Regions from separate parts of the Arthrobacter sp. MMS24-S77 genome, predicted to be linked through region 2. Evidence: riboswitches for the same ligand, from Rfam matches in the RefSeq annotation. Region 2 holds a riboswitch; each other region holds the start of a gene.
The links. A riboswitch is a leader RNA that binds a small molecule or an ion and turns the genes downstream of it on or off. The one in region 2 is predicted to bind cyclic di-AMP.
Positions count from the first base shown of each region.

Region 1 (2,315 bases), 370 kb from region 2:
TCGAACCCTGTCCAATGGTGGCTACCGGCTGGTAGCCACCGAAACCCCCTACGGCGATGTTGTCATCACGGGCCTGCCGCTCGCCTCGAAACAGGACACCGAAGCCTCGCTCGTGTGGACCATGGTGTTCGTGTCCTTGGGCGGCCTGGTGCTGATTGGACTCGCCGGGACCGTGCTGATCCGCCGCACCATGCGTCCCCTGGAGCAACTCTCCGACGTCGCCACGAAAGTATCGAAACTTCCGCTCGACGCCGGCGAGGTGGCCCTCGCGGTGCGCGTCCCGGCGTCGGCTGCCCATCCCGGCACGGAGGTGGGCAGCGTCGGTCATGCTTTGAACCTCATGCTGGACAATGTCTCCAGCGCGTTGGAGGCAAGGCAGCAGAGCGAAACCAAGGTGCGCCAGTTCGTGGCCGATGCCTCGCACGAGCTGCGGACGCCACTGACGGCCATCCGCGGCTACACCGAGCTGTTGCGCATGACGGAGTCGTTCACCGAGGACGGCCGCAAGTCGCTGGGCCGGGTTCAGAGCCAGTCCGAACGTATGACCACCCTCGTGGAGGACCTCCTTCTCTTGGCGCGGCTGGACGAAGGCAAGGCACCCGAGTTCACCGACGTGGACCTCACGCAGTTGGTGATCGAGACCGTCAGCGACGAGAAAGTCATGGCCCCGGAGCACATCTGGCAGCTCAGGCTCCCGGATGAACCCCTGACGGTCCGCGGCGACACCACGCAGCTCCACCAGGTCTTGGCCAATCTGCTCTCCAATGCCCGCAAGCACACGGAGGCGGGAACCACCGTGGTCACGGGAGTCATGCGCTCGGCCGATGGCAGCGCCGTGGTCACCGTGACCGACAACGGGCCCGGCATTCCGCCTGAATTCCAAGGCAGGATCTTCTCCCGCTTTGCCCGTGCCGACGCAGCCCGTTCCGGTTCCGAGGGCACGTCCGGGCTCGGCTTGTCGATTGTTGAGTCCATTGTCCAGGCCCATGGAGGCACTGTTGAAGTGGCCTCGCGTCCCGGCCGGACGGAGTTTGCGGTGCGGCTTCCGGCGCTCTGGACTGCCACGGCCTGAGGGCCCGCCCAGAAGATCACGACGCCGGAGCGCGGCGAGCGCAAGTCGGCGCACCGGCGTCGTGATCTCCGTTACCTAAATGTGACTTAAGCGGCATCCTCCTGTACCGTCGAATGGGTGCGCAGGATTGTTCCGGCCACCGCCGGGTAGGCGCCGAGCTCTGCCACTCCCCGGTGCCCAACACTCCAGGCAGAGACGGGGGACCCAGGTCTCCGGGCAAGCGCTCATGTTGAGCCAGCCCTAGGGGTGAAGCCGTACCGCCACGATTCTCAGTGGCCACGGCCGGATGACCTCATCCGAATCCGACAGCTAACTCCGCAGGCGTTGAGAGGCAATCACCATGTCTGATTCCAAGAATCAGTCGCGCCCTGTTGCGCGCCACCGCGGCGAACCTGCCCGGAAAAACAAGTCACGTTCCACCCTGAGGCGAGCCGCCGCAAACCTCGGCCCCAGCCAGCGCATGGCCGTTTTTGCCGGCGTTGTTGCTGTGTTCCTCGGGGCAGGCGCAGCCACCCAGGCCGCCGGACAAGCCATCAGTGCCCAAGAGTTGAGCCGCACGTCCGAATCGCGCACGGTTGCAGAGCATAGCGCCGCCCCGTCCGCCACCGCCACGCCGTCAGCGAGCGCAAGCGCCAAGCCGAGCGCCGCTCCGACGCAGGCACCCGCTCCCGCTCCGGCCGCCGTCGCGCCCCAGGCTGCCGCACCTGCCGCTCCCGTGGCACCCCCCGCTCCCGCAGCCCCGGCTGCGCCAGTCGCCGTCGATGACCCCGCCGGCGCCCAGGCCTACGCTGCAAGCATGCTTTCCTCCTACGGGTGGGGCCAGGGCGAAATGTCCTCCTTGATCACCTTGTGGAACAAGGAATCCGATTGGCGGACCACTGCCACGAACGCCTCGAGCGGCGCTTACGGCATTGTGCAGTCGCTGCCGGGCGAAAAAATGGCCTCCGAAGGCGCCGATTGGCAGACCAACTACCAGACCCAGATCCGCTGGGGCCTGAACTACATCAAGGAACGCTACGGCTCACCGTCTGCGGCTTGGGCCTTCCACTTGGCGCACAACTGGTACTGAACCCACAAAGTTCGTAGAGGTCCGTCCCTTCGGGGGCGGACCTCTACGGCGTTAACCAGGCCTCTCCCACATGCACAGCCACGTCACAGGTTGCGCCTAAAGCACTCATAATCGGCGGCGGCACTCTGAATACATGACGCTCATCGAATCCACCACAGGAACCCTGAAGGACCC
Region 1 covers NZ_JBTZRN010000001.1:533,993-536,307, reverse strand. Annotated here, with positions in the region: gene ACX5I4_RS02525 (sensor histidine kinase) at 1-1,072, shown strand, start outside; cyclic di-AMP (ydaO/yuaA leader) riboswitch at 1,237-1,410, shown strand; gene ACX5I4_RS02520 (aggregation-promoting factor C-terminal-like domain-containing protein) at 1,413-2,141, shown strand; gene ACX5I4_RS02515 (bifunctional glycosyltransferase family 2/GtrA family protein) at 2,275-2,315, shown strand, end outside.
Region 1: linked by a shared signal. The riboswitch ahead of ACX5I4_RS02520 (aggregation-promoting factor C-terminal-like domain-containing protein) and the one ahead of ACX5I4_RS04255 (M23 family metallopeptidase) in region 2 are both predicted to bind cyclic di-AMP.

Region 2 (2,315 bases):
TGACGGATCTGATCGATACCACTGAGATGTATCTTCGGACCATTTTGGAGCTTGAGGAAGAGAACATCGTGGCTCTTCGCGCACGCATTGCCGAGCGCTTGCGGCACTCCGGTCCCACCGTTTCCCAGACTATCGGGCGGATGGAACGCGACGGCCTGGTGATTGTTTCCAACGACCGGCACCTTGAATTGACCGAAACCGGCCGGAAACGCGCCACCGAGGTCATGCGCAAGCACCGGCTCGCCGAGCGGCTCCTGGCCGACGTCATCGGACTGGACTGGGCCTATGTCCACGACGAGGCATGCCGCTGGGAACACGTTATGAGCGAGCGCGTGGAACGGCGGCTCTATGAACTCCTTAACCACCCCACTGAATCTCCCTACGGCAACCCCATTCCGGGGCTCGAAGCCCTGGGCGGAGCTGCGTCCCACGCCTTTACGGATGGCGTAGTCAACCTCCTTGAAGCGATGAACGAATACTCACCGGACAACCGGGTCGTCGTCAGCCGGCTGGCTGAACCGATCCAGGTGGAACCGGAGCTGCTGGTTCAGCTGGACGAGGGCGGAATCCGCCCCGGAGCCAGGGTTTCCCTTGAGCGTGTAGGGGAGTACATCTCCGTTCGCGTGCCCAATATCGATGGTGCGTTGGAGCTGCCGCCTGAGGTGGCGTCGCACGTCTTTGTGACCGTCTCTTAGGCCTTCTGCAAACTGTTCGGCAAAGATAACGAAATTATTACTGCGGGGGTTTAATCCCCTATAGTTTAGTACTGGCGCCGATACCAAAGCGTTACCTGATCCGAAGCCGAGTTCTGCCAGCGGATCAGGTGGATTAGTCCATTCACTGGCAGAAGCGGGGGAACCACCAGCGGCTGTCGAAAGACAGCCTTGGGGTGAAGTCCGCAGCGGAAGTGCAAAAAGCGCAGGACCCTTCCCGGGGACTCCTCTGTGCTTCGCGCCCTCCACGCGGACCGGGTCCATGCACTCTCTGACCCGAATCCGACAGCTAACTTCGCAGGCTTGCCAGAGAGGAACACTTTGACCACGCAGAACACCAGGGGCCGCAGACGCGCGTCCGGTCCTACTGCTGAGCTGCGGAGCACGAACGTCGTTGCGCACGACCGGCCCCGCGATCCGCATCGCGAAGTGCGCCGGCGCAAGGGGCCCTTGCGGCAAATGGCTGATTTTGCTGCCGCGAGCGGTGTGGGACAGAAGGCAGGCGTGGCCCTCGCCGCCACGGGCCTCATCCTGACGGTCGCCATGCCGGGTACCGGCGCATTGACGGCCACCGCGGAATCGAACCAGGCTTCGGCCGCTTCGATGGGTACCCAGCCTGAGATTCCCGCTGCGGCCAGTGCCACCATCGACTTCAGCCGCGCTGCCGTTTCCACCACGGCGGATCCTGATAGCAAGCTCAAGCAGCTCCTGAGCGCGCAGTCCGTCGGCAGCATCAAGACATCGTCCTCGAAGGGCACGCTGGGGGCTCCGCTGGACACCCTCACCACGGCATCGCCGTTCGGCTACCGCGTGAACCCCATTACAGGAGGCCTAGGGGAGTTCCACCGTGGCCAGGACTTCGTGGCCCAGTGCGGCACCCAGGTGCATGCGGCTGCAGCCGGCAAGGTCACGTTTGCGGGCTGGCACCCGTATGGCGGTGGAAACCGCGTTGTGGTGGACCATGGCAACGGCCTCGAAACCACGTACAACCATTTGTCCTCGTTCAACGTCCAGGTGGGCCAAACGGTCAACCGCGGTGACGTTGTCGCTTTGAGCGGCACCACCGGCGCTTCCACCGGCTGCCACCTCCATTTTGAAGTCATGGTCAACGGCGATGTCGTTGATCCCCTCGGCTGGCTGTAGCCAATCCGATGGCCGTCTCTCGCATGCTTGTCACGCTCCGTGACCTGAATGTGACATTCAGCCAAAACTCCTGTACCGTCTAACTCGCATCAACTTTTAGAGAGTTGATGCACTCGGGTGGATTGCCTAGCTCTGCCACTGCTCGAGGTTCCGTTCGCAAAACATCGTCTGGCAGAGGCGGGGGACCCACTTTTGGTCATCTTCACCGATGGCCTTGGGGTTAAGTCGCAATTGTTTCCTACGGGAAGCATTGCGGCCGGATGACTCCCATCCGAATCCGACAGCTTACCTCGCGGGCATAGGGAGAGGCCTTTTAACGTGTCTTCACGCTCTACTCTTGCGCGCCACCGCGCCGCGGTCACCAAGACCAACTCGCTTGCCGTCATCGCTAAGACCGTCGGCAGCAACGCCGGTGGCGTAGGCCGTCAGGCCGCAGTTATCGCCGCTGCTTCCGGACTG
Region 2 covers NZ_JBTZRN010000001.1:908,507-910,821, forward strand. Annotated here, with positions in the region: gene ACX5I4_RS04250 (metal-dependent transcriptional regulator) at 1-695, shown strand, start outside; cyclic di-AMP (ydaO/yuaA leader) riboswitch at 821-1,032, shown strand; gene ACX5I4_RS04255 (M23 family metallopeptidase) at 1,035-1,856, shown strand; cyclic di-AMP (ydaO/yuaA leader) riboswitch at 2,002-2,169, shown strand; gene ACX5I4_RS04260 (NlpC/P60 family protein) at 2,175-2,315, shown strand, end outside.

Region 3 (2,315 bases), 3.5 Mb from region 2:
TCCCAGGTCGAAGCCCGGCTGAGTGGGCTCCGGCGAAGGCGTCGGTGCGCTGCTGGGATTAACCGGCGGCTTCGGCTTCGATTGACCAGGCGGGGTGTGCGAGGACGGGTCGGTCGGGGTAGGTGTTGGTGAGGGCGGATCGGTCGGCGTTGGGGTCGGCGTCGGGGTTGGAGTGACCGTGACCGGCGGAGCCGGGCTGGGAACCGGAGCAGGCTGCACCGGTGTGAGGCTTGGGGGCAGCGCTGAGGGGATGACGGAGGGAACCCGAATGGAGACCGATGGTGTCCCCGCACTCGACGGCTCGACGGCGGGCGCTTGCTGACCTCGCGCCGGGCCTGCCGCGGTTTGACCCGCCTTGGCGGCTGTTGCGGTTGCCGAGGGTGAAGCCGTTGCATCAGGGGAGATGCTCGCCTCCGCGGAAGGAACCTCGGGCTGTACGGAGCTTTGACTGTCCGCGTCCTGGGCTTGGGATTCCTGGCCGAAGAAGGGCAACTCAAGGGCTTGGCCCAAGGAACCCGCCGTCAACAAGATGCCAAGGGCTCCGGCCACCACTGCCATTCGGTTGCTCATGGACCGGATGGTCGCAGCCTTCTTCAGGACTGCATGTGGTTCCCGGCTGAACGACGAACCGGCAAAGGACACCGGAGTGAAGCTGGCACGAGGAGCTGTGGGAGCCGTGGGCACCGTGGTGGCTGGTACGGCTGTCGGGAGGGCCGCGGTGGCGGGGGCCGCCGTCGTTGATGCCACCGTCGTTGTTGCCACCGTCGGAATGGCCGCGGTGGCTGGTTCCGGGGAGGTGGCTGGTTCCGCCGCTGCGGGTGCCGGGGCCGGAAGGTCCCCGGTCTCGCTGGCCCGGGCGGCCCGCTCCCGCTCGGCCGCGCGGGCGGCCGCTCGCGTGGTGGGTGCCGGCGTCGTCAGGTTCGTCGGGGTGGTGGGTGCCGGCTCAGGGATGAACGTTCCGCTGTCTTGGGCCCGACGGCGTCCGGTTGGTTTGGTGCGCTCGCGCGCCACGTGGGCACGGCGAGGCTGATCCATGGTTGGGGACATGGTGATTGCCTCTCAACGCCTTCGAGGTTAGCTGTCGGGTTCGGACGAGGCCGTCCGGCCGCCAAGGCGGCTTCACCCCAAGGGCCTGTGGAGAAGTAGGCCCGGAGACTCTGGGTCCCCCGTCTCTGCCGCGGATCTAGCGGAATCCGGGTTGCGGCAGAGCTCGGCGTCAACCCGGAAGCGGCCCAGCTGGGGATTGGGTCGCCCTTCGACGGTACAACAGCCGGCCAGCAATGTCACATTTAGATAACGGGCCGGGCGACCGGTATTCCGCGGGATTTCGCCCGCGGATCTAGTCCTGCCGCGCTCCGGGTTGCTTGGCGATGAGCCCGGCGACGTGTTCGGCGTCCCGGCCGACGCCACCCACGAGGCCCGAGGTCAGTCCGTATTGGAATGGCATGCCCACGAAGAACAGCCCCGGCAGTTGTTCCACGGCGCCCCGGCAGGTAAGCGGCCAACCGTCCTCGTCCTCGGGAAGTCCTTGGATCCAAGAAAACTCCGGTTGGTAACCGGTTGCCCAGATCGCGGTGGAGACCGGGAGTGTCCTGCCGTCCTCAGTCAGGGGTTGGCCATCGCGGGTGCCGGCCAGGCGTGGCAGGCGGGTGACTCCCGCGGCGTCGAGTTCTTTCGTTGAGGTCCGAATCAGGGGCGCGCCGTGTTTGGTGAAGCCGACCGCAACTTTACGGCCGATAGGGGTGGATCGGTTCAATACATTGTGGATGAAGAGCCACCAAAGCCCTCCGGCGTATCGCGTCACTGGGCCCGGAATGTGGAACGGTGGACTTCCTGCAACATACGTACGGTGCGTGGGTGCGAGCTCCAGCGCGATTTCGACGCCGGATGTGCCGGAGCCGACCACCAGGACATCTCCGGACGGAACGGAGTCCGGGTTGGCGTACTCTGCGCCATGCAGTTGGTGGATGCCGGGGTCCAAGGCCTCTGCGAAGGCTGGAGTCCTTGGGTGCGCATTCGGGCCCGTTGCAACAACCACGTTCTTGGCCAGGATCGCTCCGGAGCTTGACTGGACTCGGTATCGCCCGTCTTCGCGCTCGATTCCAGTGACCCGGACACCGTGACGTACGGGGAGGTTCCAATTGCTGGCATACGCGTCGAGATATTCGGCCATGGCGTCTTTGCCGGGAAAGGTGCCGCGGTCGGCGGGGAACGGCATGCCGGGCAGGGAGTCGTGCTGTGCCGGGGTGAACAGCCGCAGGGAGTCCCATCGGTTCCGCCACACATCGCCTGTGCGGGCCCGTGAATCCAGGATG
Region 3 covers NZ_JBTZRN010000001.1:4,435,006-4,437,320, reverse strand. Annotated here, with positions in the region: gene ACX5I4_RS20490 (hypothetical protein) at 1-1,047, opposite strand, end outside; cyclic di-AMP (ydaO/yuaA leader) riboswitch at 1,050-1,199, opposite strand; gene ACX5I4_RS20485 (flavin-containing monooxygenase) at 1,340-2,315, opposite strand, start outside.
Region 3: linked by a shared signal. The riboswitch ahead of ACX5I4_RS20490 (hypothetical protein) and the one ahead of ACX5I4_RS04255 (M23 family metallopeptidase) in region 2 are both predicted to bind cyclic di-AMP.